2 regions of the Stenotrophomonas sp. 78350_Sma genome follow, and region 1 is predicted to be linked to the other one. Evidence: riboswitches for the same ligand, from Rfam matches in the RefSeq annotation. Region 1 holds a riboswitch; the other holds the start of a gene.
The links. A riboswitch is a leader RNA that binds a small molecule or an ion and turns the genes downstream of it on or off. The one in region 1 is predicted to bind thiamine pyrophosphate.
Positions count from the first base shown of each region.

Region 2: linked by a shared signal. The riboswitch ahead of ACZK4H_RS00725 (TonB-dependent siderophore receptor) and the one ahead of thiC (phosphomethylpyrimidine synthase ThiC) in region 1 are both predicted to bind thiamine pyrophosphate.

Region 1 covers NZ_CM151182.1:3,822,788-3,838,709, reverse strand. Annotated here, with positions in the region: gene ggt (gamma-glutamyltransferase) at 1-1,543, shown strand, start outside; gene ACZK4H_RS17730 (BCCT family transporter) at 2,172-3,749, opposite strand; TPP riboswitch at 4,015-4,116, shown strand; gene thiC (phosphomethylpyrimidine synthase ThiC) at 4,199-6,043, shown strand; gene ACZK4H_RS17720 (ion channel) at 6,159-6,830, shown strand; gene ACZK4H_RS17715 (winged helix-turn-helix domain-containing protein) at 7,100-9,430, shown strand; gene ACZK4H_RS17710 (helix-turn-helix transcriptional regulator) at 9,545-10,444, shown strand; gene ACZK4H_RS17705 (TonB-dependent receptor plug domain-containing protein) at 10,494-13,457, shown strand; gene ACZK4H_RS17700 (hypothetical protein) at 13,637-13,843, shown strand; gene ACZK4H_RS17695 (HDOD domain-containing protein) at 13,900-15,021, opposite strand; gene ppa (inorganic diphosphatase) at 15,173-15,709, opposite strand; gene ACZK4H_RS17685 (RNA polymerase sigma factor) at 15,891-15,922, shown strand, end outside.
Region 2 covers NZ_CM151182.1:172,335-188,256, reverse strand. Annotated here, with positions in the region: gene ACZK4H_RS00770 (acyl-CoA dehydrogenase family protein) at 1-569, opposite strand, end outside; gene ACZK4H_RS00765 (electron transfer flavoprotein-ubiquinone oxidoreductase) at 827-2,503, shown strand; gene ACZK4H_RS00760 (c-type cytochrome) at 2,569-2,970, shown strand; gene ACZK4H_RS00755 (ATP-binding protein) at 2,964-6,560, opposite strand; gene ACZK4H_RS00750 (response regulator) at 6,636-7,274, shown strand; gene ACZK4H_RS00745 (hypothetical protein) at 7,653-8,423, shown strand; gene ACZK4H_RS00740 (peptidoglycan-binding domain-containing protein) at 8,535-10,532, shown strand; gene ACZK4H_RS00735 (glycine zipper 2TM domain-containing protein) at 10,779-11,186, shown strand; gene ACZK4H_RS00730 (phosphotransferase enzyme family protein) at 11,315-12,439, shown strand; TPP riboswitch at 12,549-12,644, shown strand; gene ACZK4H_RS00725 (TonB-dependent siderophore receptor) at 12,715-14,904, shown strand; gene pnuC (nicotinamide riboside transporter PnuC) at 14,913-15,482, shown strand; gene ACZK4H_RS00715 (hypothetical protein) at 15,588-15,922, opposite strand, start outside.

The DNA of each region.
Region 1 (15,922 bases):
CGTGATGAAGAGTGGTGGTTCGGCGGTGGACGCGGCCATTGCCGCCAACGCCGCGCTCGGTCTGATGGAGCCCACTGGCAACGGCATCGGCGGCGACCTGTTCGCCATCGTCTGGGACCCAAAGACACAGAAGCTCTATGGCTACAACGGCTCGGGCCGCTCGCCGAAATCGCTCACCCTGGCCGAGTTCCAGCGCCGTGGTCTGAAGGAGATCCCAGCCACCGGCCCGCTGCCGGTCTCCGTGCCAGGCGCGGTCGATGGCTGGTTCGCCCTGCATGATCGCTTCGGCCGCAAGCCGATGGCCGACAACCTGGCGCCGGCCATCCGCTACGCACGCGAGGGCCACCCGGTGGCCGAAGTGATCGCCTACTACTGGGACCGCTCGGTGCCGAAGCTGTCGCAGTACCCGGGCTTCAAGGAGCAGTTCACGATCAACGGCCACGCCCCGCGCAAGGGCGAGATGTGGAAGAACCCGAACCTGGCCAGCACCCTGCAGAAGATCGCCGACGGCGGCCGTGATGCTTTCTACAAGGGCGAGATCGCCCACACCATCGGCGACTACTTCAAGGCCAACGGCGGCTACCTGAGTTACCAGGACCTGGCCGACCACCGCGGTGAATGGGTCGAGCCGGTCAGCAGCAACTACCGTGGCTACGACGTGTGGGAACTGCCGCCGAACAGCCAGGGCATTGCCGCGCTGCAGATCCTCAACGTGCTGGAAGGCTACGACTTCTCGAAAATCCCGTTCGGTTCACCGGAGCATGTACACCTGTTCGTTGAAGCGAAGAAGCTGGCCTTCGCCGACCGCGCACGCTTCTACGCCGACATGGCGTTCCAGCCGGCGCCGGTGCAGAAGCTGATCTCCAAGGAGTACGCCGCGCAGCGCCGCGCGCTGATCTCGATGGACAAGGCGTTGAAGGAAGTGCAGCCGGGCACGCCGAAGCAGCTGGAAGAGGGCGACACGATCTACATGACCGTGGCCGACGCCGACGGCATGATGGTGTCGCTGATCCAGTCCAACTACCGCGGCATGGGTAGCGGCATGGCGCCGCCCGGGCTGGGCTTCATCCTGCAGGATCGTGGCGAGATGTTCGTGCTGCAGAAGAACCATCCCAACGGCTACGCGCCGGGCAAGCGCCCGTTCCAGACCATCATTCCGGCCTTCATCACCAAGGGCGGCAAGCCGTATGCCAGCTTCGGCGTGATGGGGGGCGCGATGCAGCCGCAGGGCCACGCGCAGATCGTGATGAACCTGGTGGACTTCGGGATGAACCTGCAGGAAGCCGGCGATGCACCGCGCATCCAGCATGAAGGCTCAACCGAACCGACCGGCCAGGCCACGGCGATGACCGACGGTGGTGAAGTGAATCTGGAAACCGGCTTCCCGTACGAGACGGTGCGCGCGCTGATGCGCAAGGGGCATCGCATCGTGTTTGCCGACGGCCCGTATGGCGGCTACCAGGCAATCATGCGTGATCCTGAGACCGGGGTGTATTACGGTGCTTCGGAGAGTCGCAAGGATGGGCAGGCAGCGGGGTATTGAGGTTTCCCGGCCACCGGGCTGAGCCCCCTCTGCGGTGATGGCAGTGATATGAGGCTTGGCCGGGCGGGTGGGCTGGTCGGGGGACGCCGTGAATCCGTCCCTGCAGGCTTGGCAGCCGCTTGCTCGTGTGCGCTGTCCTGCGCACACGGCAAGACCGGGGTTGGGCGTCCTGCCCAACCCGCCCGAGGCATGCCTCGGGCCCATGCGGCTGACACCCCCGCCCAGCCCACCCGCCCGGCCCCTGACAGTTTCCGTGGCCGCCACCGCAGGAAAAGAAAAAAGAAGAGCAAGAGCAAAGGCAACGGCAACAGTCGCGGGCTTTGGGGTGGGGTCGGATCCGTTTTCCGCAGGAAAACGGATCCGACCCCTTCTTGTTTTTCGATACACCTCATCCACGCATGGCGTGGATCTACTGCCGTCACCGGGAAATTGTCGGAGGCGGGGAGGGGACAGCTGGCGGGACCGTCCACGGCATGGATGCCGTGGCCGAGCCTACAGGGATGTACTTGCGGCGTGTCCCGCCAGCTGTCCCCTCCCCGCCAAACCAGCAGCAACCCAGAGCCGCTCCTGCTTCGGCCGTTGCCGTTGCATTGAGCAGGTGCAGGGCTGCAAGCCCTGCAAAACAAACTCAACCCTGATCCTGCGCCCGCGCCGCCTCCACCTGCGTCTCCTCCTGCGCCGCCATCTCGCGCGCGATCCACGCATCGATCATGTGCCGCTGGCGCTGCGCCTGACGTCGCTCACGCGTGTACTCCTGGTCCAGAACCCGGTACAGCGACACCATCACCAGCACCATCAGCAACGCGAACGGCAATGCTGCGATCGTGATCATGCCCTGCAGCGCGTCCAGTCCACCGGCCAGCAGCAACGCCGCTGCGATCAACGCCACCGCAATGCCCCAGGCCAGCTTGCGCTTCAGCGGTGGGTCGCCGGCCTCGTCGGTGGACATGCTGGCCAGCACCAGTACCGCCGAATCGGCCGAGGTTACGAAGAAGATCATCAGCAGTACCAGCGCGATGCACGACAGCAACAGCGGTAGCGGCATGCTGTCGAACAGTGTGAACAGCACCGTCTCGTAGCCATTGCCCAGCGCCTGCACCAGATCGGCATGGCCGAAGATCTGTGCCCACAGCGCGGTGCCGCCGAACACCGCGAACCAGAAGAAGCCCAGCAGCGTCGGCGCGAGCACTACGCCGATCACGAATTCGCGCACGCTGCGGCCACGCGAGATGCGCGCGATGAACGATCCCACGAACGGTGCCCACGAGATCCACCAGGCCCAGTAGAAGATCGTCCAGTCCGCCACCCAGGTGCTACCCGAAAAAGGCGACATGCGCAGGCTCATCGTCACCAGCTGGTTGAGGTAGGAGCCCAGCGTGGTGGTGAACGTATCGAAGATGAAGCCGGTCGGCCCAAGCACCAGCAGGATGGCTGCCAGCAACGCAGCCAATGCCAGGTTGAAGTTGGACAGCCATTTCACCCCGCGTTCCACGCCACTGGCGGTGGAGGCCATGTACAGCACGAAGGCGACGGCAATGATGGTCATCTGCACCGCGACGGTGGCCTGCACGCTGAAGACGCGTTCGATACCTGCCGCGATCTGGATGGTGCCGAAGCCGAGCGTGGTGGCGACACCAATCGCCGTGGCAACTACGGCAGCGATGTTGACTACCCGACCGATCCAGCCGCGATGGTGACGGCCGATGATCGGTTGCAGCATGTCGCTGACCAGGCCGCGCCCGTTGCGGTTGAACTGGAACCAGGCCATCGCCAGGCCGATCAGCGCATAGATCGCCCACGGATGCAGGCCCCAGTGGAAGAATGCATAGCGCATCGAGGCGCGCGCGGCGTCCATGCTTTGCGGCGCCAGGCCCTCGGGCGGCTTGCTGAAATGCGAGATCGGTTCGGCCGCACCCCAGAACACCAGGCCGATGCCCATGCCGGCAGCGAACAGCATCGACATCCAGCTGGCGCGGGAGAATTCCGGCTCGGCATCTTCACCACCGATGCGCAGGTTGCCGAAGCGACCGAATGCCAAGTACATCAGGAAAGTCAGCGCCAGGAACACGACCAGAAGATAGAGCCAGCCGACACTGCGGACGACATCGGCGAGTACCGACTGCACCACCGTATTGAAGGGGCCCGGTGCAACACCGGCAAGCAGCACCAGAAGCAGAACCAGTGCGATGGAAACGCGAAACACCATGAAGGAGCTTCTCCGATCAAGGGATTGAGGGGAGCGAGCAGAGCTTGCTGCGAGGGGCCGGCGACATGCAGCACAGACCGGGCAGGAGCCGCGAAGGCGGCGAGATAAGCATCGTTCGCGACGACACGATGCGCGTGCACGTTACTGAACGCGATGTCACGGTTCTGTTAACGAATAGCGATTGGGGTCAGATCCGCTTTCCGCAGGAAAGTGGATCTGACCCCGGGAGCAACTCCGGAGGCGGGCGGTCTATGCTCTAATGCACACCAAGAAGCGGGGGTACCGCGGCCATGTGGCCACGGTTGAGACAGTCCCTTGGAACCTGATCCGGCTCATACCGGCGTAGGGAAGCTTTGCAGTGCAGCCATGCCCGGACTCCGCCCAAGGACCGTCCGGGCGCGGCAGCAGTGCGCCGCCGCTTCGTCCCTGACCTTCCTGGACGATGCCCGATGAACGCACAGCTCTCCGCCCTGCAGCAACAGGCCCAGCAACTCTCCGAATCCGTGACCCGGCCCATTCCCGGCTCGCGCAAGATCCACGTGCCCGGTTCGCGTCCGGATCTGCAGGTGCCGATGCGCGAGATCGCGTTGACCCGCACGCCGACGCTGTTCGGTGGCGAAGAGAATGCACCGGTCACGGTCTATGACACATCAGGTCCGTACACCGATCCGGAGGTGCGCATCGATCTGTCCGCCGGTTTGCCGGAGCTGCGTCGCGGTTGGGTGGAGGAACGTGGCGATACCGAGCAGCTCGAAGGACTGAGCTCTTCGTTCGGCCGCGATCGCGAGCATGACCCGAAGCTCGATGCGGTGCGCTTCCCCGCGCGCAGCCTGCCACGCCGTGCGCGTGCAGGTGCCAACGTCACCCAGATGCATTACGCGCGCCGCGGCATCATCACGCCGGAAATGGAATTCGTCGCCATCCGCGAGAACCAGCGGCTGGACGCGATCCGCGATGCCGGCCTGCTGCAGCAGCACCCGGGCGAGGCGTTCGGCGCGTCGATCCAGAACATCATCACCCCGGAGTTCGTGCGCGACGAAATCGCCCGTGGCCGTGCGGTGCTGCCCAACAACATCAACCACCCGGAAAGCGAGCCGATGATCATCGGCCGCAATTTCCTGACCAAGATCAACGCCAACATCGGCAATAGCGCCGTCTCTTCGGGCATTGCCGAGGAAGTGGAGAAGCTGGTGTGGGCGATCCGCTGGGGCGGTGACACGGTGATGGACCTGTCCACCGGCAAGCACATCCACGAAACCCGCGAGTGGATCATCCGCAACTCGCCGGTGGCGATCGGCACCGTGCCGATCTACCAGGCGCTGGAAAAGGTCGACGGCCGTGCCGAGGCGCTCACCTGGGAGATCTTCCGCGACACGCTGATCGAGCAGGCCGAGCAGGGCGTGGACTACTTCACCATTCATGCCGGCGTGCTGTTGCGCTATGTGCCGCTCACTGCCAAGCGTGTTACCGGCATCGTCAGCCGTGGTGGCTCGATCATGGCCAAGTGGTGCCTGGCGCACCACAAGGAGAATTTCCTCTACACGCATTTCGAAGACATCTGCGAGATCATGAAGGCCTACGACGTGACCTTCTCGCTGGGTGACGGCCTGCGCCCGGGCTGCATCGCCGATGCCAACGACGCCGCGCAGTTCGGTGAGCTGGAAACGCTGGGTGAGCTGACGAAGATTGCCTGGAAGCACGATGTGCAGACCATGATCGAAGGCCCCGGCCATGTGCCGATGCAGCTGATCAAGGAGAACATGGACAAGCAGCTGCGTGAGTGCGGCGAAGCGCCGTTCTATACGCTGGGCCCGCTGACCACCGACATCGCACCCGGCTACGACCACATCACCAGTGCGATCGGCGCGGCAATGATCGGCTGGTTCGGTACGGCCATGCTCTGCTACGTGACGCCGAAGGAGCACCTCGGCCTGCCCAACCGCCAGGACGTGCGCGACGGCATCATGGCCTATCGCATCGCCGCGCATGCAGCCGACCTGGCCAAAGGCCATCCGGGCGCGCAGGTGCGTGACAACGCGCTGAGCAAGGCGCGCTTCGAGTTCCGCTGGGAAGACCAGTTCCATCTCGGCCTGGATCCGGAGAAGGCCAAGGAATTCCACGACGAGACGCTGCCGAAGGACGCGCACAAGCTGGCCCATTTCTGCTCGATGTGCGGCCCGCACTTCTGTTCGATGAAGATCACCCAGGACGTACGTGACTACGCAGAGGCCGGCATGAAGGAGAAGTCGCAGGAGTTCCGTGCTGCCGGTGCCGAGGTCTACCGCCAGGGATGATGCTGCACCGGTAGCGCCGGGCCATGCCTGGACGGCGCCGCGGTCCAGGAGAACCGCCGGGCGTGGCACGGCGCGACCCGTTATGCTCCGGCCACTGCCCAGCGGAAAGGACGCCATGCCTGTTGCCTTGACCACCCGCTGGCTGGCAATCGCCCGCCGCCACCCCTCGGCATGGCTGCTGGGGGCCCAGCTGCTGGCGGTCCTGCTGTATCCCGCGCTGGATGACACCGCCGCTGGCCGGGCGGCGCTGGGCATGTTCGGCATGGCGGTGCTCGGCCTGGCGCTGTGGGTGGTCCAGCGCAGCCCGTTGGGAACCTGGCTGGCATTGCTGCTGGCCATTCCCTCGGTGGTGTTCTCGCTGGCTGGGGCGCTTCTGGACCGCAGCGCGCTGCTGACCACGGCACAGCTGCTGGAAAGCCTGCTGTACTTCTATACGGCGGGGGCATTGATCGCCTACATGCTGCAGGACCATCGAGTGACCCGCGACGAGCTGTTCGCGGCCGGGGCAACCTTCACCCTGCTGGCCTGGGCGTTCGCCTTTGCGTTCGCGGTGTGCCAGCAGTGGTATCCAGGCAGTTTCCAGGGTACGACCGCGGGCCCCGAGCGCAGTTGGATGGAGCTGCTTTATCTGAGCTTCAGCTTGTTGTCCGGTGTTGGATTGAGCGACGTCGTGCCGCTGCACCCGCAGGCACGGGCCCTGGTGATGCTCGAACAGTTCGCAGGCGTCATGTATATCGGCCTGGTGGTGTCGCGTCTGGTCGGATTGACCATGCTTCGGCGCATGTGAAAATGAACGCCAGATAAAAATTTCGCGCCCAAAAGGGCGCGAATAGTGATGCAGATTATGTGAATGCGTCGGCGAGAGAGAGCCTGAGTGTCGACCCCGTCATAGGCGGGGTAACCGGCTTAGGCTAATATCCGGGGGCGTTATTGTTTTTGCGGTATGCGCCGATGCTTTGTGCGGAATCTGGCTTTTCGATGACCCTGTCCAGGGACGGTGGGGACGGTATTGCTGGTGAGCCCTGCCCAGGTCCCGTCCCTACTGTATAGCGGAAAATGAACAGCAGCGAACTCACGCCCATCGAGGCCGACCGCGTGCAGGTCGGCGACTGCGTCATTACCTTGTCCTCGCGTGAGGTCGAGGTCGAAGGCGCGCGCCGTCCGCGGCGGCTGACGCCGAAAGCGCTGGGCGTGCTGCGCGTGTTGATGCGGCAGCCGGGGCGCGTGGTTACCCGTGAAGAGCTGTTTGCCGAGGTCTGGCCCGATACGTTGCCGACCAATGACGTGCTGACCCAGGCCGTCACCCAGCTGCGCAAGGCGTTCGCCAACGACGACGACAACAGCCAGGCCTACATCGAGACCATCGCCAAGAGCGGTTATCGGCTGCTGGTGCCGGTGCAGGCGCTGGACGACTTCGAGCCGGTGGCGGAAGTGGAAGCGGTAGCCGTTGCGGACGTGATGCCGTCGCCGGACGGTACCGGCACGATTCCGGCGATGGCCGTGCCGGCAGCGCCTTCACGCCGGCGCGGCTGGCGCCAGCTGCGCCGCCAGCTGTTGTGGGTGCTGGGTGTGATGATGCTGGCCGCGCTGCTGGTCATGGCCACATTGCTGCTCCGGCGTGGGCCGGAGCCGAGCTCACCGGTGGATGCCGCGGTCGAGAACGGCGTGCGGGTGATCGGCAGCCCGCAGCGTCCCTACCGCCTGATCACCGCCACCAGTGGTTTTGAAACCTATCCCACGCTTTCGCCGGATGGCTCCCAGGTTGCCTACGAAGGCGCCAACGAGGACGGCGCCGGTGGTGGCGCGATCAAGGTGCAGACCTCGGGCAATGCGCCGGCCCGGCAGCTGGCGCTGCCGCCGAAGGGAGCCAGTGACCGCTTCCCGAGCTGGTCACCGGACGGGCGCGAGATCGCTTTTGCCCGCTTTGGAGCCGACGGCGGTTGCCAGGTGCTGATCGCCAGCGCGACCGGCGGCGGTGTGCGCCAGGCGACCCGCTGCGACGGAACCGAACTGCTCAGCTTCGACTGGACTCCGGATGGCCGCGGCCTGGTCTTTGGCAGCATGGTGGGCCGCTATGCCCATCGCGGCATCCGTGTGCTCGACCTGGCCAGCGGCCAGTGGCGGGCGTTGGACTATGCGGTCGACCAGGATGATTTTGACTACGCGCCACGCTACTCGCCCGACGGCAAGTGGCTGGTGTTCGTGCGCAATCCGCAGATGGGCGACCTGTGGCGGATGCCGGCCGGGGGCGGCGAGCTGGAGCAGTTGACCAACGAATCGGCCGAACAGCGTGGCTGGGCCTGGCTGGGCGATGGTCGCAGCATCGTGTTCGGCCGGCGCGTGGACAGCGAGGTGCGGCTGTACTACCTGGACGTCGAGCGCCGCACCCTGCGTGATGCCGGCCTCGACGACGCACAATGGCCTGCGGTGTCACGCCACGGCGACGTGCTGGCCTTCGTTCACCGCCGTGCCCAGTTCGGCGTGTTCAAGGTGCCGATGGCCGGCGGCAGCGCCGAGCGGCTGTTCGCGTCCAGCGGGCGTGACGGGCAGCCGATGGCGGCGCCCGACGGTCGCCAGCTGGTCTTCACATCCGATCGTTCCGGCAGTTTCGCGCTGTGGTGGGCGGACATGCAGCGGCCCGATTCACTGCGGCCGATCGAGGGCCTGCGTCCGGAGGGGCGGCAGGCGCCGGACTGGTCGGCCGACAGCCGCCAGTTGCTGGTGGTCGGGCGTGATGAGCATGGGCGCACCGTGGTCTACGAGATCGCGCCGCGCGACGAGCACCTGCAACCGTTGCCGGTTCCGGTCGATCAGCCCCTGCAGGCCCTGTACGGGGCAACCCCGGAACAGTTGCTGGTGGTCGAGCGCGATGCAGAGCAGCGCACCCGATTGAGCCTGTTCGATCGCAGCGTAACCCCCTGGCGCCGCCTGGCCAGCATCGATGGCGTCTCCCAGGCACGTTTCGATCGGGGTGATGGCCGCGTGCTGTTCACACGCCTGGCGTCCGGCGGTTTGTGGTCGGTGGATGCGGCACTGTCCCCGGCCAGCGTGCAGCAGGTCAGTGAAGACCGGCCCAGCCGATGGCGCTATCGCACCTGGACGGTGGCAGGCACCGGTGGCATCGGGTATCTCGGCAATTCGACCGCGTGCGGTACGACCTTGATCCATATCCAGGCCGGGACCGAAGCCCCCGAGCGCTGCCTGGACCGGCAGCGGCTCAGCGCGGGCAACGGCATCAGTGCCAGCGCCGATGGCCGGGATCTGTACGTCGCCCTGGCGGTCAGCGATGGCGCTGACATCGGCGTCATGCAGCTGCCCCGGTCGGCGCCAGCCCTGTTCCCGGCATTTCTCAAGTCGTTGATCCTTAAGAAAAATATCTCTTCGTGATTTCTTCGTGGAGTTCTCGCCGCGAATTCGTGGCGATCTCGGCGGATTTTCCTGACGGGCTGACACCTGATTAGGCAAAACGGAAGCCTGTATCAGGCAAACCCGTGGTGCCCCATGCGTCAACTCTCGCTGGCCGATCGTGGCCAAACCGTCTCCCTCGACAAGGCGCTCGATGATCTCGCGCCGACCTGCATGGGCGTGGCCCGGCTCGGCAGCCTGCAGACGGCAGGGTCAAGCTTCACGGTCTGGCTGCAGGTCCGGGGCAGCTCCTGGGTGGAAGCCAAGGAAGGGCGTTTCCGCCTGCGCCATGGCGAGTGGATCGCCTTCGAGAAGGAGTCGCGCCCGCTGGTGCAGGCCGGCCGTAACGGACTGTGCGTGGGCCTCAGCCTGAATGCGGAGGCGATGCGGGTGCTGTCCGAGATGGCCGATTGCGGCCTGTATGCCGGTCGTGGTCGCATGAGCCGCGGCGACGCCCGCGTTGCCCTGCGCCTGTGGCGCGATGCGCTCGACAGCGGCCTGCCCGCGCAGGCGCTGCGGCCGCTGCTGTTGCATCTGGCCGGCCTGCAGCGTGACCTAGCCGACAACGTACAGCGCTGCCCCGGTCGCTCACGCAGCCGCAAGCGCCAGGTGTTCGGCCGCATGCAGCGTGCCCGCCTCTATCTGGAGGGCAACAGCCACAGGGTGGTGCGGATCGGCGAACTCGCCGAACTGACCAACTTCTCCAGCTGGTACCTCTCCAAGACCTTCCAGAGCCTTTATGAAGAGAGCCCCCAGTCGCTTTCGGCACGGTTGCGCCTGGAGCGGGCCGCCGATCTGCTGCGCGACACCGACATGATGGTGGGCGAGGTCGCCGCAGCCAGCGGATTCGACAACTGCTGCAGCTTCGCCCGGGCCTTCCGTGCCCGTTATGGGCAGTCTGCTTCCCGGTTCAGGGAAAACGGCGGCTTGCTCCCGCCACACTCTGCAAAGTCTACGGTTGGGTCGCGCAAATACAGCATCGCAACGCAATCGTAACGTGCTGGAGCGTTTTAACACGCTACTAACACGTACCTTGGAGAGATTGATGAACGTTCGCACCCCTGCCGTGCGGCTGGGCCTGCTGCCCGCCGGCATCGCGCTGGCGCTGGCACCGGCATTTGCTTCCGCACAGGAAGCCAGTGCCCCGACCACCCTTGATCGCCTGGAAGTCACCGGCTCCCGCATCCGCTCGGTGGATGTGGAAACCTCCCAGCCGGTCCTCACCGTAAGCCATGAGGACATCCAGCGTTCGGGCCTGGTCAGCGTCGGCGACCTGCTGCAGAACCTGTCCGTGGCAGGCACCCAGACCTTCAGCAAGGCGGCCGTGCTGGCGTCCAACCCGGAACAGGGCGGCCAGTACGTCAGCCTGTACAACCTGGGTGAGCAGCGCACGCTGGTGCTGGTCAACGGCAAGCGCTGGAGCACCAGCCTGGCCGGCTTCACCGACATGTCGACCATCCCGACCTCGCTGATCGAGCGCATTGAAGTCCTGAAGGACGGCGCCTCGGCGATCTACGGTTCCGACGCCATCTCCGGCGTGGTCAACATCATCCTGCGCAAGAACTTCGACGGCGCCGAGGCCAGTGCCTATTACGGCCAGAACAGCCACGGCGACGGTTCCAAGACCCAGTACAGCCTGACCCTGGGTGCCACCGGCGAGCGCTCCTCGATCGTGTTCGGCGCGAACTACATCAAGGAAGATCCGGTGTGGGCCAAGGATCGTGGCCTGACCCAGTACTCCTATGGCCAGGGCCACAAGGAAGACGGTCTGAGCCCGGCGGGCCCGTGGGGCCGCTTCACCGATCCGCGTGCCGAAGGCACCGCCGGTGCTGGTGAATACAACAAGGCTGGCAAGTGGGTCCCGAACACCTGGGTGGTCAACCACACCGGTTCGTGGGACACCCCGGTCGGCGTTGGCCAGCCGTCGAACAACTTCAACAACTACCACCTGATTGGTCTGGACGACTACTACAACGCCTCGCAGCAGATGATGCTGAACCAGGGCGCTGAGTCGAAGACCATGTTCACCTCGGCCAGCTACGACATCAACGACAACCTGCGTCTGAAGTCGACGGCGATGTACTCCGAGCGTGACTCCAAGCGCCAGATCGCCGGCTACCCGCTGACCGGCACCTCGCAGCCGCAGTTCCCGGTGGCGATCAGCAAGGACAGCATCTACAACCCGCTGGGCAACTGGGCCAACCCGGGCGCCGGCGTTGACATCGGTGGCTGGGGCCGTCGTATCTTCGAACTGCCGCGCATCACCCAGAACAACGTCAAGTCGCTGCACTTCGACGCGGCCCTGGAAGGCAACTTCGACTTCAACAACCGTCCGTTCGACTGGGATGTGGGCATCAACTACAACCAGTTCGATGTGACCCAGACCAGCTCGGGCAACATCAACCTGCTGGCACTGAAGAACGCCCTCGGCCCGTCGTTCATCAACGCCAACGGCGTCGCCCAGTGCGGCACCGCTGCCAACCCGATCGCGCTGGGCACCAGCCCGGGCAGCTGCGTCCCGTTCGACCTGCTGGGCGGCGCCAGCGCCGCGACCCCGGATGCGCTGAAGTACATCAACACCCTGCTGAACTCGACCGGCCAGAGCAAGAGCAAGCAGTACTTCGCCAACATCACCGGTTCGCTGTTCGACATGCCGGGCAATGCGGGCGAGTTCGCCTTCGCTGCCGGTTACGAGCATCGTGAAGTGTCGGGCTACGACCACCCGGACGCGCTGTCCTCCTCGGGTTACACCACCGAGCTGGCCGCCCAGCCGACCGAAGGCAAGTACAAGACCAACGAGTTCTACCTGGAACTGATGGTGCCGCTGCTGCGTGACCTGCCGGGTGCCAAGGAGCTGTCGCTGGATATCGCCAGCCGCTACTCGGACTACGACAAGTTCGGCAACACGGTCAACAGCAAGTTCAGCGTGACCTGGAAGCCGATCGACGACCTGCTGGTGCGTGCGACCTACGGCGAGGGCTTCCGTGCCCCGACCCTGGACGACACCTTCGGCGGTGGTTCGCAGACCTTCGACAAGTTCACCGATCCGTGTGATGCCGTGTTCGGCCAGCGCAGCAACCCGGCCGTTGCCGCCCGTTGCGGTGCTGAAGGCCTGGCGTCCGACTTCCGTCAGACCGACGCTGCTGGTCGTCCGATCAGTGCCCGTGACACCCAGGGCAACAACCCGTTCAACTCGGGCGTGGGCAACGACAAGCTGCAGCCGGAAACCAGCAAGACCCGCACCGCGGGCCTGGTGTGGAGCCCGAGCTTCGTCAGCGGCCTGAACGTCTCGCTGGACTGGTACAAGATCACCGTGGACAACGTGATCACCGCGCTGTCGGCGAACTACGTGCTGAACCAGTGCTACCAGAACGGTGTGCAGGCCTTCTGTGACCAGTACAGCCGTGGCGACGTTGCCAATGGCCAGCAGGTCACCGGCCTGAGCCGCGGCAATGCCAACCTGGGTTCGCTGGAAACCGAAGGCTACAACTTCGGCGTCCGCTACCGTATGCCGGAATACAGCTTCGGTACCCTGTCGTTCAACCTGGACACCAACTACCTGACCAGCTTCCGTCAGCAGGCCACCAAGGGCGCTGCATGGGATGACTACGCAGGCTACTGGAACTACCCGCGTGTCCGCGGCACCCTGGCAACCACCTGGACCAAGGGCGACCTGTCGGCCACCTGGACCATGCGTTACTACGGCGGCTTCCGCGACTTCTGCTACGACCAGGAAAATGGCCTGGAGTGCAACCAGCCGGATTACTACACCGAGAACGGTGGCTGGACCGGCGGCCTGGGTGCCAACAAGAAGGGCGCGATCGTCTATCACGACATCTCGGCCACCTGGCAGGCTCCGTGGAACGGCAGCGTGACCGTCGGTGCCCGCAACGTGTTCGGCAAGACCCCGCCGATCACCTACGCGGTGACCAACGCCAGCGCCGTGCAGCTGGACCCGATGCTGGATTACGACCGCTTCCTGTTCATCCAGTACAACCAGCGCTTCTGATCCATCGAAGCCTGAAGGCAATACGAGGAGGGCGGGCCGCAAGGCCCGCCCTCTTTGCGTTTGGCAGGGCCGGGTCGGGAAACTCTGAATCGGGCGGTTCAGCGACAGAGGTCACGCTTGTCGCAACTGGACCGCTGGTACGTTCACAGAGGTCCATTCCGGACCAAGGAGAGCGCGAAATGAAGAACGCGATGCCACGGATGTTCGCTGCGGCGGTTCTCGCCGTCCTGAGCCTGGCCGGCAGTGTGTCGGCCGGTCCGCTGGTGTGTGCCAATGGCCGCTATTGCGCGGAGGTGCGCAGCAACTGCATCAAGGCCGGTGAGGATGCGGCGTACTGCCAGTTCCTGTTCGAGCGCTGCGTGTACGACCACTGCGCGCAGCCCTGATGCAACGAAGGCGCGTCCCTGCGGGCGCGCCTTCATCGCATGCATTGCCGGTGTGATCAGGCTTCGCTGGGCGTGAGCCCCATCAGGCTGTTGGCATGCTCGCGCCACTGCGGCAGTTTGTTGAGCACGCCCGCGCGCTGCAGGTAGTCCTCGTCCACCGGATCGCCATTGACCAGCGCCAGGGCCACGTGCACGGCGCCGGTCACCCAGAAGCTGCGCGTGTTCGCACGCTGCGGCTGCAGGTGGAACGCCACCGCCTCGATGATCGGCATCGGCAGGCCCCACAGGCCCAGCAGGTAGGCGCCGGCTTCGGCATGGCCCGGGCGGGCATCTCCGGCCAGCGACGGCTCGGTGCGTTCGTTGCGTACGCCGGGCAGCAGCAGGCCGATGTCGGCCAGCAGTGCCGCGGTTGCGCCCAGTTCGGCACTGGATTCGGGCAGCAGGCGTGCGGCCAGCCGCGAGGCGAGCAGGGCGCGCTGCTGCAGCGAGTTGCGTTCGGCGGTCGACAGCGTCGGTGCCGAGAACACTTCGCTGGCCAGGACCAGGTCGCGCAGTGTTGCCAGGCCCAATCGGGTCACCGCGGTGCGCAGGTCGGCGATGGTGCGACCCTGGCTGAAGAACGCCGAATTCGACAACTGCAGCACCTTGGCGGCGATGGCAGGATCGGCGGCCACCAGCTTGGCGACGTCGGCGCTGTCGGCATCGTCGTCATGCTCCAGCGCCTGGGTCAGGCTCAGGTACAGGTGCGGCGGCGACGGCAGTTTCTCGATGCGGCCGATGGCATCGCGCAGGCGCGGGCTGTCCAGCACTTCGCGCAGCTCTTCCAGGCTGGTCAGCGCTTCCAGCAGCACCTCCGGTGCCAGCGGCAACGGCAGGAAACGGTGGGCAACACCAATGAGGCGCGCCGGTGGTGGCCGGTTGCCATGCTGGGCGTCCACCAGCGCGATGCGGATGGTTTCCGGACGCAGCGTCCGGATCTGCCCCAGCAGCGTGGTGGCATTGAGGTCCGGCAGCTGCGGGCAGACAATCACCGCGTCCACGCCCTGCGTGGCCACCGCGGTCATCGCGGTCTGGCCATCGGTGGCGGTCAGCGGCTGCCAGTCTTCCCCAAGATCGGCAATGAATTCGGTCAGCTCAGCCGGCAGGCTGGCTGCATCCCCTACAAGCAGAATACGCACGACACATTCCCCTGGCTGTCTCGACGGTGGATGTCGATGACGTGTGAAGTGACGCAATTTACCTAATACCACGGCAAGAGTGATGTGCCGTCATCATGAAACGTGACCCGCATCGCTCCGGCAGGGCATGCCGGAGCGATCCGGTTCAGGCTCAGGCCTTGCTGTCGAGATGGCGCTGGTGCGCCTCGATCAGAATCTGCTTGGCCTCAGCGGCGCCGCCCCAACCGTCGAGCTTGACCCACTTGCCCTTCTCCAGGTCCTTGTAGTGCTCGAAGAAGTGGCCGATGCGCTCCAGCCAGTGGCTGGACACCTGGGCGATGTCTTCGACGTGGGCGTAGCCACTGAAGATCTTCGACACCGGCACGGCCAGGATCTTCTCGTCGCTGCCCGCTTCATCGCTCATCTTCAGCACGCCGACCGGACGGCAGCGCACGACCGAGCCCGGCACCAGCGGCAGCGGCAGCACCACCAGCACGTCGGCCGGATCGCCGTCGCCACACAGGGTGCTCGGCACGTAGCCGTAATTGCACGGGTAACGCATCGGGGTGGACAGGATGCGGTCGACGAAGATCGCGCCGGTTTCCTTGTCCACTTCGTACTTCACCGGCTCCGAGTCCTTCGGAATCTCGATGATGACGTTGATTTCTTCCGGCGGGTTCTTGCCGGGCGAGACGAGTTCCAGACCCATGGTCGTGCTCCAGGTGGGGGATATAGACGGATAGCCCCCCATTTTATGCCTTTGCCGGGCGCTGTGCAGGGGAGGGGGCTGACCGCAGGGCGAGGCAGGGGTTCATGGATGCGAACGTGACTGATTCTCATTAACGGAGTAGCATGCGCGGCGCCTTCCGCCTGTCGTCCCGGTTCCGCGCATGTCCTCCAATGCTGCCTCCCTCACTGAACT
Region 2 (15,922 bases), 1.1 Mb from region 1:
ACGAAGCCCTGGATGCCGTCCTCGGTCTGCGCCCAGACGATGGCCAGATCGGCCACCGGACCGCTGGTGATCCACATCTTGCTGCCGGTGATGCGCCAGTCACCGCCGTCACGCACGGCGCGGGTTTTCATGCTGGCCGGATCGGAACCACCATGCGCCTCGGTCAGGCCGAAGCAGCCGATCAGCTCGCCGCGCGCCATCGCCGGCAGCCACTGCTGGCGCTGTTCCTCGCTGCCATAGGCGTAGATCGGATACATGCACAGCGAGCTCTGCACCGAGACGAAACTGCGCAGGCCGGAATCGCCGCGCTCCAGCTCCTGGCAGATCAGGCCGTAGCTGACCGCGCCCAGGCCACCACCGCCGTACTCGGTCGGCAGAGTCGCACCGAGCAGGCCCAGTGACGCGATCTCCGGCACCAGTTCATCGGGGAAGCGGGCCTGGTCGAAGGCATCGCCGATGATCGGCAGCACACGCTCGTTGGTGAAACGGGCGACGCTCTCCTGTACGGCGCGCTCTTCCTCGTTGAGCAGGGAACGGACATCAAACAGATCGTACGGATGCAAAGCCATGGCACTCACACGCAGTCAGGACCCGGCCATTGTCGGTCATCCGGGCAGAGCGTGCCGACCAGGGTCGGCACCCACCAGAGCTGCGGCACTACGCTGCAACGCAGCAATCGTGGCGTGAACGGCGCCGATCTAGCTGGATCCGGCGCGTCCCGGTACCCTGACACATTCAAACAACCGTTTCGCCCGTGGCTGCACGCGCGATTCCCAGGCACCGCCGGTGGCCCCGATGCCGGCCCTACCCACGAGTCATGCAATCGATGAGCGCTGAAGCCAACGCCCTGCCCCCGCGTGAAGTAATGGAATTCGACGTGGTGATCGTCGGTGCCGGCCCCGCCGGCCTGGCCACCGCGATCCGCCTGCGCCAGCGCGCGATCGAAGCCGGCCGCGAATTGTCGGTGTGCGTGCTGGAGAAGGGTTCCGAACCGGGCGCGCACGTGCTGTCCGGCGCGGTGATGGATCCGCGCGCGCTGACCGAACTGTTCCCGGACTGGGCCGAGCGTGGCGCACCGCTGAAGCAGAAGGTCACCCGCGACGAATTTCTGTTCCTCAGCGAAACCGGCGCACGCAGCACGCCCAACGCGCTGCTGCCGGAGTGCTTCCACAACGAAGGCAACTACATCATCAGCCTGGGCGAAGTGACCCGCTGGCTGGCACAGCAGGCTGAGGCGCTGGAGGTGGCTATCTTCCCGGGCTTCGCCGCCGCCGAAGTGCTGTATGGCGACAACGGTGAAGTGATCGGCGTGGCCACCGGCGACATGGGCATCGAGAAGGACGGCAGCATCGGCCCGGCCTTCGAGCGTGGCATGGCGCTGCAGGCCAAGTACACGATCTTCGCCGAAGGCGCACGCGGCCACCTGGGGCGCCAGTTGATCGCCCGCTACAAACTGGACGAAGGCAAGGACCCGCAGGCCTACGGCATCGGCATCAAGGAACTGTGGCAGATCGACCCGGCCAAGCATGAGCCGGGCCTGGTGGTGCACGCCGCCGGTTGGCCGCTGGACAGCGATACCTATGGCGGCGCGTTCCTGTACCACGCCGACGGCGGCAAGGTCGCCATCGGCTACGTGGTCGGCCTGGACTACAGGAACCCGTGGCTGAGCCCGTTCGAGGAATTCCAGCGCTTCAAGACCCACCCGTCCATCCGCAAGCACCTGGAAGGCGGCACCCGCATCGGCTACGGCGCGCGTGCGATCACCGCCGGTGGCCTGCTGTCGCTGCCGAAGACGGTCTTCCCCGGCGGCGCGCTGGTCGGCTGCGAGGCCGGCTACCTCAACGCCAGCCGCATCAAGGGCAGCCACGCGGCGATCAAGACCGGCATGCTGTGCGCCGATGCGGCGTTCGACGCGCTGGCCGCCGACCGCCAGCACGATGAACTGAGCGCCTATCCGAAGGCATTCGAAGCCAGCTGGCTGTTCACCGAACTGCAGCAGGCCAAGAACTTCAAGCAGTGGTTCAAGAAGGGCCAGACCGTGGCCACGCTGATGACCGGCGTAGAGCAGTGGCTGCTTCCCAAGCTGGGTGTGCGCAACCCACCGTGGACCCTGCATCGCACCCAGCCCGACCACGCCTGCCTGGAACCGGCGTCCAGGCACACCCGCATCGCCTACCCGAAGCCGGATGGCGTGCTGACCTTCGATCGCCTCAGTTCGGTGTTCCTGAGCAGCACCAACCACGACGAAAACCAGCCCAGCCACCTGACGCTGAAGGACCCGAGCATTCCAGTGAAGGTGAACCTGGCCGAGTACGCCGGTCCGGAAGCGCGCTACTGCCCGGCCGGCGTGTACGAGTTCGTCGGCGACGCCGACAACGCGCGGCTGCAGATCAACGCGCAGAACTGCGTGCACTGCAAGACCTGCGACATCAAGGACCCCACCCAGAACATCGTCTGGGTGACCCCGCAGGGCGGCGGCGGCCCGAACTACTCGGGTATGTGATCGCACCGGGCTGCGACCGCGTGTCGCAGCCCGTCTGCCCCGCTGCGTCGCTATCCTGCCCGCCCATGCGTGCATCACTCCCGCTCATCGCCGTTGCCGTGGCCCTGGTCGCCACGGCCTGCCAGCGTCCGCCTGCGGCACCGGCCACGCCGGAACAGGCGCACCAACAGGCCATGCAGCGCGCGTTCGAGTTGTGTGCCGGCTGCCACACCGTGCAAGCCGGGGGCATCCACCGCTTCGGGCCGAATCTGCACGGCGTGATCGGTCGTCGCGCCGGCAGCCTGCCCGACTACGGCTACTCCGATGGCATGCGCCGCGCCGACATCACCTGGACCGCGCAGACGCTGGATGCGTTCCTGCAGTCGCCCACCCACGTGGTGCCTGGCACGCGCATGTACAACGCCTTCCCCAGCGCCGAACGCCGCGCGCTGGTGATCGCCTACCTGCAGCAGCAGTCGGCTCAGTGAGCCAGGCGCTGCAGTTGTTGCTGCAGCCGCGCCACGAATGCCGCCACCGCGGCGAACAATGGCACCGGATCGGTCTCGGCCGCATCCTGCAGGCGCTCGACCAGTGCATTGGCCTGCCCGGCCAGTGCCGTCGCCCCCACTGCACCCAATCCGCCCGCCTGGCGATGCAGGTGCAGCGCGGCAGCCTCACGGTCGCCGGCCTGCAGCGCGCACTGCACAGCGGCCAGGTCACCTTCACTGGCCTGCAGCAGGCTGTCGCGCAACTGCTCGGCCACGGCCTGCGAACCGAAACGCTGTTGCAGCGTGGCCAGATCAGGCAGCATCGCGCCGGCGGCGGCGGACTCCGGCACCGGCTCCTCGAACGAATGCCCCTGCGCCTGCGGTAACCAGCGCAGCAATGCCGCGCGCAGAGTGGCCAATGACAACGGCTTGGCCAGCACCTCGTCCATCCCGGCTTCACGGCAGCGACGCGCATCGTCGTCCAGCACGCTGGCGGTCAGCGCCAGCACGGCCAGCCGCGGTTGCCCGGTGCGTCCCTCGCGCTCACGCAGAAGGCGGGTGAAGGCGAAACCATCCAGCACCGGCATCCGGCAATCGGTAATGACCAGATCGAAGGACTTTGATGCCAGATGATCCAGGCCCTGCTGGCCATCACCGACCAGCACATGCGGCACGCCCAACTGCTGCAGCCGCCAGGCCATCATCGCCTGGTTGGTCGGATGATCCTCGATCACCAGCACGCGCGCCTGCCGCAGCGCCAACGGCAGCAGGGCAGCCTGTGCCTGTTCGGCAACCAGCGCTTCAGCATCGGCAATGCCCGCTTCCACCAGCGATAGCCGCACCTCGGCACAGGTGCCCTCGCCCAGCGTGCTGTGCAGCTCCAGCTCGCCCTCCATCATCTGCACCAGGCGATGGCAGATGCTGAGGCCGAGGCCGGTACCACCGTGGTCACGCTGGATGTAGGCGCCGGCCTGGGTGAACGGCGCGAACAGGTGCTGCAACTCTTCCGGCGCGATACCCATGCCGGTATCGGTGACGCTCAGGCGAAGCGGCTGGCTACCGTCTTCGGCGGTCGGCCCCAGCACCTCCAGCTGCAGCCGCACTTCGCCGTGCACGGTGAACTTGATGGCGTTGCTGAGCAGGTTGAACACGATCTGGCGCAGGCGCACGCCATCCACTTCGTGCGCCGCCGCCAGCTGCGGGTCGATCTGCACCTGCAGGTCCAGTCCACGTGCACTGGCCTGCGCCGACAACAACCGGCACACGCTTTCCAGCAATGGCCGCAGCCGCTGCGGCACCGGTTCCAGGCGCAGTGCGCCGGCCTCCAGCCGCGAGTAGTCGAGGATGTCGTCGAGGATCTGCCGCAGCATCTGCGCCGCGTCCTCGATAACCCCGAGAATGCGCTGCTGCTCGGCATCCAGCGGCGAATGCGCCAGCACCTCCAGCATGCCCAGCACGCCACTCATCGGCGTGCGGATCTCATGGCTCATGGTGGCCAGGAAGCGGGATTTGGCCTCGGCCGCCTGCTCGGCCTCGGCCTTGGCTGCGGTCAGGGCGTCCGCCTGTGCACGGGCCTCGCTGGCATCCACCCAGTAGCCACTCCAGGTCACTACACCGGCTTCGGCGGCATAGGGTTGCGCCTGGGTGCGCACCCAACGCGGGCCTGTTCCATTGCCGCGCAGGCGGAATTCCAGCATGAGCGGTGCGAACTGGTGCGCGGCCTGTTCGACCGCCTGCAGGATGCGCGCGCGATCGTCCTCTTCGACGCGTTCCAGCAATGTCCTGGCGTCCTGCTCGGCCTGCTGCCGGGTGATCCCGAACAGCGCCTGCAGGTCGCCGGCAATGAACGGGAAGCTGAGCGTGCCATCAACCTCGCGACGGGCCTGGTAGACCACGGCAGGCAGGTTGTCGGTCACTTCGGCCAGGCGCTGCTCCAGCTGGCGGCGCCCGGCCACCTCACGGCGCAGGCGCCAGTAGCCGATGCCATGCACCAGCAGCGCGGTCAGCAGCACCAGCAGCAGCGGTACACCCCAGCGCAGCGTGCTTCGCCAGTCGACGCCGTTACGGTACTCCACCGCCAGCCAGTCGTCGCGCAGCGCTTCGCGCTCGCGTGGCGTCATCTGCAGCAGCAAGCGATCGAAGGTCGTGGCGAGCGCCGCATGCCGGCGCTCCACGGCCAGTGCCAGCTGGTCGTTGAAGCCCGCGGGCGCGGCAACCTGCAGGCGCCCCGGGAAACGCGTGCGCAGCAGGTGGTCGACCAGCGCAAGATTACCCACGTAGGCGTCGGCCTCGCCATCGATCAGGCGTTGCATGGCCTGTTCGGCACTGCGCGCGGCGACGATCCTGGCCTGCGGCGCCTGCTGCAGCACATAGCCACGAACGCGCTCCGGATCGGACAGCAGCACACGCTTGTCCTGGAGGTCGGACAGACCCAGCAGGGCCGGGCTGTCGTGGCGGCTGATGATCACGTTCGGCACGCTGATGAAGGGTTGGCTGAACACCCAGTCCGGGCCCAGGTAATGCGAATCGACCGGAATGCCCATCACCGCCTGCAGCTCGCCGCGACGCGCCTTCTCGCGCACCTCGTACCAGTCATGGCTGTTCTGCGCCTGCAGGTTGGCACCGGCCTGCATCAGCCGCCCCAGGTACTCGCTGGCCAGGCCGCTGGGCTTGCCATCCTCGTCGGCGAACGACAGTGGGGCGGCGTTCGGCGCGAAACCGATCTTCAACGGCTGTTCCAGAACCCGCTTCTCGGCCTGGCTCAGCGCCAGCTGTGCCGATGCCGACCACTGCGGCGGGGGCAGCCAGCGTTGTGCCAGTGCATCGCGCTGGGCCTGGCTGGTCGCGGCCAGCGCCAGGTCCAGCGCTTCGGCCAGCGGTTGCTTGCTGTTGGGAACGCCGAAGTGCAGCCGTTCGGGGGGCAGGTCGCTCGGACGCAGCAGGACGACACCCTGCAGGTGCTGGCGAGCGATCAGTTCGGTGGCGACGTAGGCATTGCCTATGTAGACATCAGCTTTGTCGTCTCTGACCATCTGCAGCGCTGCCAACGAGCTGTTTGCGACAAGCTGCACCGCACGTGGGAAACGTGCCCGCACCTGCGGGCCGGTCAGGAAATCCTGCTCGATGACCACCCGCAATCCGTCCAGGTCGGGCATGTTCGAAGCACGCAGATCGCCTGGCCTCCCCACCAGCGCCAACGGCGCCTCGCCATAGGCAGCGGTGTAGACCATGCACCGGGTGCGGTCGGCGCTGAGACCGACATTCATTACCACGTCGATCTCGCCACGACAGGCCGCATCCAGTACGGAAGTCCAGTCGGCATATCGCCGGGCCTCGACCTTCACGCCCAACTGACGGGCAAGAAGCGACAGATAATCCGGCCCCAGGCCAACCTGCTGGCCATCACGGAGGGACTCGAACGGCGGCCAGCCGCTGTCATACTGGCCCACGACGATGCTTGGATGGGCGGCGAGGTACTCGCGCTGCAGGGGACTGAGCGGCAACAGCCCAGGCACCGCCTGTGCCAGCGCCACCGGCAGCACCAGTGCGGCCAGCAGCAGGACCAGCCCGCGAACAGCCCAGCTACGCATCGGCGTCGATCTCCTAGAATCCTGCCAGGGTCCGCGATGGTCGCGGTCCGGCCTGCCCGGTGGTCATACTAGAGCATGAGCTTGCGCATCATCATCGCAGACGACCACCCGGTGGTCCGTATCGGTACCCGCGCCGTCATCGAATCGAGCGGGGTCGGTCGCGTGGTCGGTGAAGCCGACAGCGCGCAGGCGCTGATGGCCCTGCTCGGCAGCCACCCCTGCGACCTGCTGGTGACCGACTATTCCATGCCGGGCAGCCCACAGGCAGACGGCTTCGCAATGATCGGCATGATCCGCCGCCGCTACCCCGACCTGCCGGTGCTGATGCTCAGCGTCTCCAACAACCTGGCGATCCTGCGCATGGTGCTCGACAGCGGTGTGCTCGGTCTGGTCGACAAGAGCTCGTCGATGGACGAACTGCCGCAGGCCATCCAGGCGGTCTACCGGGGCCAGCCCTACATCAGCCGCAGCCTGCGTGAGCGGGTCGAGGCTGCGGGCAGCTGGCGCATGCGCGAGGGCGACGGCAAGCCGTTGTCGCCACGCGAGGTGGAAGTGCTGCGGCTGCTCGGCACCGGCATGACGGTGAAGGAGATCTCGCTGCAGCTGCACAAGAGCGTCAGCACCATCAGCCGGCAGAAGGGCGACGCCATGCTCAAGCTGGGCCTGAAGGGCGACGCCGAGCTGTTCGACTACCTGCGCGACGGCAAGATCTGAGAACCAGATCACACTGCAAGGGCATCTGTCACCGCCCTCTTTGACCGGCCGCCGTTCTGTGCCAAGATGACCCGGCATGGGTTTTCAATGCGAGGTCGAAGGAATCGGCCGGCTCATGTCCTCGCTCCCGTCCCTGGTGGATGGGGTGCGGTTTCCTGCCGGCCGTCTGGCCCGGCAACGCTGACCATGGAGAGGCGCATGCATCACCCCCCCGAGCTACGTTGGACCCTGCCGTTGCGGCCCCTGCGCGCATTCGCGGCGTGCCTGCTCGTCTCTCTTTCCGCTGCGGCCTGCAGCGCCGCCGATCCGGCCCCCTCGTCCTCCCAGCCTGGTGCCCCCGTGCAGGCTGCCGATGCGCCCCGACAGGATGTTGCCCCGATGCAGAACACCTCTCCCGACACCGCCGTCCCCCCGCCCGACGCGCCGACCGTGATGTATTTCACCTACCAGGTGGACGGTGATGGCGCGACCTCCTACGAGGTCCAGAACGGCAGTGTGGCGACCTTCTGGTTCGGCCACACCTTCACCCTCGACGGCACCACGTATTACACGGGTTTCTCCTGGGATACCCGCGAGCACTACGGCAAGCCGGGCGAGCAGTCGCCGGCCGGCCCGGATGACCGCGCCAATCTCGCCGAGGCCACCTTCGTGCTGGCCGGCAGCGATGCGAACAAGCCCTGGAAGTTCCGTGGCCAGGAATGGACCATCGGCGCACTGGGCGCCTATGACAAGGCCGACGATGTGGATACCCGGCGCAAGCCGCTTGAACATCGCACCGCAGACGGCCGCCTGCTGCTGGCGGTGCCGACCAGCAGCTTCGACCGCGGCGTCAGCAGCACCGGCTATGCACTGCTGCTGTTCAACCCCAAGCGCAGCGAAGACGACGTGGACAGCAAGGTCTGGCGCTATGTCGGTTCGGTGCGCACCGGCGAGGACAACAGCGCCGCCTGCGACGAGGGCAACGTGATGCCCTGCACCGACAGCGATGGCGAACTGGCGTTCGCTGCCGACGGCAATGGCCTGCCGCGACTGACCGTGACCTTCAAGGGCACCACCATCGACGCCCCGGGCAAGACCCGTGCGCTGGCTGCCAGCGATGCCGTGCACTACACCTTCGACAGCGCGACCCAGCAGTACATCGCGCCCTGATAGCACCCGCCACACGCGGGTTCCCTGTTGACCGACATGTTCTTGACTCATGGATGAGTCCGGTTGGCGATTCGCGGCACGCGCCGCTCCATCAACCCCGAGGAAGACGTCATGGCACAGCATGACTACAGCAGAAAGGAAGTCCTGGACATCGTCGAGCAGGTCGCCCGGCACAAGGGCATTCCGGTCGATGACTTCATGCGCTTCGCGCACATCGAGACCGGCGGCACCTTCAACGAGCGCGCCCACAACACCTCGTCCGGCGCCAAGGGCCTGTTCCAGTTCGTGCCCGGCTCCGCGCGCCAGTATCACCTGACCGGCCACGAGTTCGACCCGACCCGCAACACCGAAGCGGCCGCACAGATGTACCAGGACAACCTGGACTCGATGGCACGCCGCAACGAACGCACCGGTCACCCGTACCTGTCCGGCGGCAGTACGCCGACCGGCCTGGACCTGTACCTGGCCCACCAGCAGGGCAGCGCCGGCTATGGTTCGGTGCAGACCGCGATCGCCACCGGCACCTTCGGCGTGGTCCGCAACGGCCATGGTGAAGAGATCAACATGCGCCGCAACGTACTCAACCAGATCGGCTCCGATGCCAAAGCGCTCACCGGCCACACTCTGGCCGAGATGCGTGGCATGAACGATGGCGACCTGGCGCGCACCTTCTCCAGCTACTACATCCACAAGTACGCGGCGATCAGCATTCCGGAAAAGAACATCGCCCCGCAGACGGTGGCCCCAGGCCAGAGCCAGGGTCAGACCCCGGCAGCGCCGGTGCAGGCCAGCGCCGCCGTGGCAGCCGGTGCAGCCGCGCTGGCGGCGACCGCTTCGGCCGCCGCCGCGCCGAAGCCGGGCATCGAACTGCAGGCCGCCTACGAGGCCGGCGTGAAGTACGACCACGTCAAATACGCCATCAATATTCCGGGCCACGCGCTGCATGTGCCGGGCAAGAGCGGCAAGAACGTGGAACAGGGTTACATCGACTGTTCCGGTTGGGTCGGCACGCTGCAGAACCGGACCATGGATGAGATCAACCAGAAGGCCGGGCATGCGGTCTTCAGCAAGGCCGATCGCATCGACCTGGGCAACCTGGGTTCCGGTGGCATCGTGCGCAAGGCATTCGACCAGTCCGGCGTGCTGCTTGACCGCGACGCGATCCTGAAGCCCGATGCGCTGAAGGAAGGCATGATCATCGGCCTGGATACGGCCAAGACCCGCCACGAGCATTGGAACGGCATCGACCACATCGTGATGGTGGTGCGCGACCCCAACACCGACAAGCTGCTGATCAGCCAGTCCACCGGCAGCAAGGGCGTGCACACCATGCCCATCGAGGATTACCTCAAGCAGGTGAAGGACCACCCGAACTGGAAGCTGTACGCCTCCGACCCGCTGTCCAAGGCGCGCGACCTGCTGGAAAACCGCACCCAGTCGCATGAGCAGACCCAGGGCAAGCCGGCCGCCGAGCACAAGGCCGCTGCCACCCCGCACGCCGAACTGTACAAGCAGGGCGCGCACAGCGAGGGCGTGCGCACAGTGCAGGAGCAACTGGGCCACCTCGGCTACGTCGGTGCCGACGGCAAGCCGCTGATCGAGGATGGCCGCTTCGGCCGCAACACCGACGCGGCGGTGCGCCAGCTGCAGAAGGACAACGGCCTGGTGGCCGACGGCATTGTCGGGGCCAAGACGCTGGAGGCAATCAGGGAAGCCCGCGAGCGCCCGCTGCTGAACGACGAACGGCACCCGCGCAATCCGCTCTTCATCCAGGCCAGCAAGGGGCTGGAACTGATGCCGGCAGGCACCTTCAAGGATCGCCACGCGCTGGAAAGCGCCGCCGCGGCCCTGACCAAGGAGGCGCATGCCGCCGGCCTGCAGCGCATCGACACGGTGGTGCCGAGCCCGAACGGTGAGCGCCTGTTTGCCGTGCAGGGCACGATCGGCGACCCCGCCGCCAGCCGCGTGGCGGTGGAGACCCGTGCAGCCAGCGAGCAGAGCCTGGCGCTCAGCAGCGGTGCCGTGCAGGGCGCGCCGAACGTGCTGCATCAGCAGCTGGACGCCCAGCAGGAGCAGGCCCGGCAGGCACAGAAGGCCATGGGCGTCTGAGCCCCCGGCGCCTTGCAGACCAGGGAAGGGCCGCGCCATGCGCGGCCCTTTCCCTTTCTGCCAGCTGAGCGGCCGCGGCCGCTTTCAGCCTTGCTTCATGCCGCCTGCCGCTAGATGAATGCGCAAGCCGCACGGTGGGCCAAGCAATGTTCCGGCAATGTTGGAACGTCAGCGTGGTCTCCACGGCAGCCGGGGCGCCCGCGCCCTCCCTGCCCAGCGTGGCATGCACCCCACAGGAGAACGAACATGCTCAGTACTTCCACACTCAGCTTCCGTGGTCTGGCGATGGCCCTGGCACTGGTGGCCGGTGTTGCCGTGGTCAGCGATGCCAGCGCGATGTCGAGGAAGGACAAGCGCACCCTGGTCGGCGCCGTGGTCGGTGGCGTGGCCGGCAACCTGCTCTCCAACGGTGATCCCGCTGCCACTGTCGGCGGTGCCGTGGCCGGCGGCGCGATCGGCAACCTGACCACGTCCGACCGCCGCGACCGTCGCTATTACGACAACCGTTACTACGACAACCGCTACGACCGCCGCTACGATCGTGGCTATTACCGCAGCGGCTACTACGAGCGTGGCGACGACCGTCGCTGGCAGCGCCAGCGCTACTACGACAACCGCTACTACAACGACCGCGGCCGCCATCGCGGCTGGTAAGCGGCGCGACGGCATCATCGCAGCTGATGCAGGCACGGGCGGGTCGATGACCCGCCCGTTTGCGTTGGCCGCGCGCATGGCGTTGAATGCGCAGCCTTGGATGTGACTTTCCCCACTGGGGCTGCGGCATGACTTCTTCCTCCCACCGCGTGCAGGGCCTCAACAACGACGAGGTCGCTGCCGACTGGCCGCCGATCAGCGCGGCGGACATTGCATGGCTGAGTGCGCGTTACCCGCAGCTGGACGAGCACAGCCATCCCCGCTGGCACAGCCCGCGACCGCTGTCGGCCGCCGCCATCGTCGGCGGCGTGGACGGCGCGGTGTTCGTCAAGCGCCATCACCACAGCGTGCGCAGCGCGGCCTGCCTGGAAGAAGAGCACCGCTTCATCGCCCATCTCGCCGCAGCGGGCGTACCGGTGGTGCAGGTGCTGCCGGCGACCGATGGCCGCACTGCGGTCGAACACGGCGAATGGACCTTCGAGCTGCATGCGATCGGCGTCGGCGAGGACCTGTACCGCGATGCCGTGTCGTGGTCGCTGCTGACCGATGTCGCGCAGGCCCGCGAGGCCGGGCGTGCACTCGCGCAGCTGCACCGTGCTGCGGCCAGCTACCACGCGCCTCAGCGCAGCACCCATGTGCTGGTCGCGCGCGACGATCTGATCCGTGCCGACGATCCGATCGCGGCCATCAAGGCAGGGCTGCACGAGCGCCCCGGGCTGGCCCGCTATCTCGCGCGCATTCCATGGGAAGCGCAGCTGCGGCGCGACGTGCTGCCGTGGCATGCCGGCCTGGCCCAGCGCCTGCGCGACGAGCCACGGTTGTGGGCGCACAACGACTGGCATGTCTCCAACCTGCTGTGGCGCGATGGGCAGATCAGTACCGTGCTGGATTTCGGCCTGGCCTCGCCCACCAGCGCGCTGTTCGACCTCGCCACGGCGATCGAGCGCAACGCGGTGGCGTGGCTGGAACTGGAGCACGGCATGGAGGCGGTGCGCATCGATATCGCGCTGGCCCTGCTCGACGGCTATCGCCAGGTGCTGCCGCTGTCGGCGGCACGCGTGCGCCTGCTGGCCGACCTGCTGCCGATGGTCCATTTCGACTTCGCACTGTCCGAGGTGGAGTACTTCGAAGGCGTCACCGGCTCGACCGCCAATGCCGACGTAGCGTGGCAGCCCTTCATGCTGGGGCATCCGGCATGGTTCCACAGCGCGCCGGGACAGGCACTGCTGCAGGCCCTGCATGCCGTCGCGTGACCCGGTTGGGACACCGTTGGGGTCAGATCCCTTTCCTGCGGAAAGGGATCTGACCCCGCAGCCTGAAGGGCACCGGCTCGCAAATCCGTACCATTTGTAGTGAAATGGTCACCTGAAGCGGGGGTGCCTGGATCTGCCAGGCTGAGAGAGTCCCTTGGAACCTGATCCGGTTTGCACCGGCGTAGGGAGCTTTGAGCCGCAGCCATACCCCCTTCATGGGCCGGTGCACCTGCGCGCCGTCGCTTCGTCTCCCTTGTTGTCCGAAGACGAACCGAATGAACCGCTGCCTGCGCCCCACCCTGCTCTCCCTCGCCCTCTGCGCCGCGCTGCCGCTGCACGCCAGCGACGCCGAAGCGTCCCCCGATGCGGCTGCCACCGGCGCCGAACGCTCGCCGACCGAACTGGCAGCAGTGCGCGTGCAGGCCGGCAAACCGAAGGCCGATACCTCGCGCGTGAATGCCTTCGGTGGTGGTTCCTGGAAGGACACGCCGGCCTCGGTGAACGTGCTCGAGCGTGACTACCTCGACCGCCGCCAGGTGCGTTCGCTGTCCGAGCTGGCCAGCAACGATGCCTCACTGGGCGATGCCTACGCGCCGGTGGGCTACTACCAGAACATCGCCATCCGTGGCTTCGCCCTGGACGCCGCCACCGGCTACCGCTTCAACGGCCTGTCCATCGCCGGCGAACAGCGCCTGGCGCTGGAGAATGTGCAGTCGGTGGAAATTCTCAAGGGCGAAGCCGGCCTGGCCGCAGGCGTGATGGCACCGGGCGGCATCATCAACTACATCGGCAAGCGCCCGGCCGAGGTACGCACTGCCACGCTCGGCACCGATTCGGAAGGCTCGCGCTACGTCGCCGTCGATGTCGGCCACTGGATCACCCCGCGTTTCGGCCTGCGCCTGAATGCCGCGTGGGATTCCAGCAACTCCTATGTCGAGCACGCCGATGGCCGCCGCAATTTCTACTCGTTGGCCGCCGACTGGCTGATCGGCGAGCGCGGCAAGCTGGAAGTGGATGCCAACTACCAGACCAGCTCGCAGCGTTCGGTGTCGGGTTACCAGCTGCTGGGCGCGCGCGACCTGCCGCGCGGCGTCGACCGCGAGCACCTGCTCGGCTACCAGCCGTGGCAGCGCCCGGTGGATATCGCCAGCACCAACATCACCGCCCTGCACACCTATGATTTCAACGACGCCTGGCAGTCGCGCGTGTCGGTGGGCCACAGCCGGTCGGTGATCGATGACAACGTCGCCTTCGCCTATGGCTGCTACTACGCCACGCAGTGCGCCGATGGCAGCGTGCCGGGCAACTACTTCGCGCCCAATGGCGACTACGACGTCTACGACTACCGCAGCCCGGACGACACCCGCCGCAACCAGCAGGCGCGTGCCGAACTGCGTGGCCGCTTCGAGACCGGCAACGTCGGCCATGAGCTGACCCTCGGTGCCGACTACTTCCGCCGCACCGTGGACAAGCGCCCGAGCGTCAACGAGTACGTCGGCACCAGCAACATCCACGACGCACCGGTGCAGGTGTTCGTGCCGTCGCCGAAGATGCCGGGGCCGTCCGCACGGCGCCTGGACAGCCGCCAGACCGCGTTCTTCGCGCTGGACCGGATGAGCTTCGGCGACGACTGGCAGTGGCTGGCCGGCGGCCGCTTCGTGCGCCTGGACGAGCGCGCCTACGACAAGCGCGGCACCCCGCAGCGCCACAGCCGTCTGTCGCGCTTCCTGCCGCAGACCGCCGTGGTGTGGAAGGCCACCGACCAGCTCAACGCCTATGCCAGCTACGTGCGCGGCATTTCGCTGGGCCAGGAAGCGCCGTTCTGGACCAGCAACGCCGATACCTTCCTGCCATCGGTGCAGTCCCGGCAGCTGGAAGTGGGCGTGAAGTACGTGCCGGTCGAAGCACTGACGCTGGGCGCGGCGGTGTTCCGCATTTCGCAGCCGTACCAGTACGCCAAGCCCGACAACAGCGACGTCGGCTACACCTTCGTTGAGGAAGGCACGCAGACCCACACCGGCCTGGAGCTGACCGCCAACGGCCAGCTGACCGATGCGCTGCAGATCGTGGCCAGCGCCAGCGTGCTGCAGGCGCGCGCGCGCGACACCGGCACACCGGCCTATGAAGGCCATCAACTGGTGAACGTGCCGAAGGTGCGCGCCAGCGTGCACGTGGCCTATGCGCTGCCGTTCGTGCAGGGCCTGGATGTGACCGGTGGCTGGCGCTATGCCGGTGCCAACGTGGCCCGCGCCGACGGTGGCGTGCGCGCGCCCGACTACTCGGTGTTCGACGCGGGCCTGCGTTTCCAGCATCGCCTGCACGAGCGCGCGGTGACCTGGAACCTGTCGGTGGACAACGTGTTCAACCGCTTCTACTGGCGCGATACCGGCAGCAGCGGCGGTGACTACTACCTGTTCCCCGGCGCACCGCGACAGGCCCGCCTGTCGGTGACGTTCGCGCTGTGAGCGGCGCGATGCTGGAGTGGACCGCCGCGCTGTGCAGCATCCTCGGCGTTTGGCTGATGGCCAGGCGCCGGCTGGTGGCGTGGCCGGTCGGCCTGCTGTCGGTGACGCTGTATGGCGTGGTGTTCGCCGAGGCCAAGCTGTACTCGGACACCCTGCTGCAGATCGCCTTCGGTGGCTTCCTGGTCTATGGCTGGCTCAACTGGCGGCAGCACGCCGCCGACGACGGCAGCATCCGCATCGTGCCATTGGCTCGCGGCAAGCTGCTGCGCGACCTGGCCATCGGCCTGTGCGGTGGCGTGGCGTTGGGAGCCGGCATGCACACCTTCACCGACGCTGCGCTGCCGTGGCTGGACGCGATGCTGACCGCACTGAGCCTGGTTGGCCAGTGGTGGCAGGCACGCCGCCACGTGGCCTGCTGGTGGGTGTGGATCGCGGTGGACGTGGTCTACGTGGGCGCCTACCTGTTCAAGTCGCTGCACGTGACCGCCGCGCTGTACGTGTTCTTCCTCGGCCTGGCCGTGTTCGGCCTGCGTGCATGGAGCGCCGCCGCGCGCGAGCCGCAGGTGGCAACGCAGTAGAGCCACGCCATGCGTGGCTGAGGAACACCGGTAGTCGCCAACCGTGGTTGGCGCGCGCCTGCCGACCACGGTCGGTTACCAGGCACATCCACGCATGGCGTGGATCTACTGGGTAAGCAGCAGGCCCAGCCGCAGTGGCTGGCGCATGTCGGCCGGTGGGGCCGCCTGCAACGGCGCGGCCTGCAGGGTCGCGCGCAGGTCGGCGTCGACCTGGGCATCACCCAGGCTGTCGAATTCCAGCTTCGAAATGCGACCATCCGCCGCGATCCACACGCTCACCGGCAACGGCGTCGGCGCATCCGGATGTGCCTGCAGCCATTCCAGCACGCGCTGCGCCTGCGGATCCTGTTCCTGCTGCAGGCGCTGCTGCAGCTGGCCACCCACGGCGGCGGCGTAGGCCATCCAGTGCGCAGGGGCATCCTGCGCGGAAACGCTGGCAC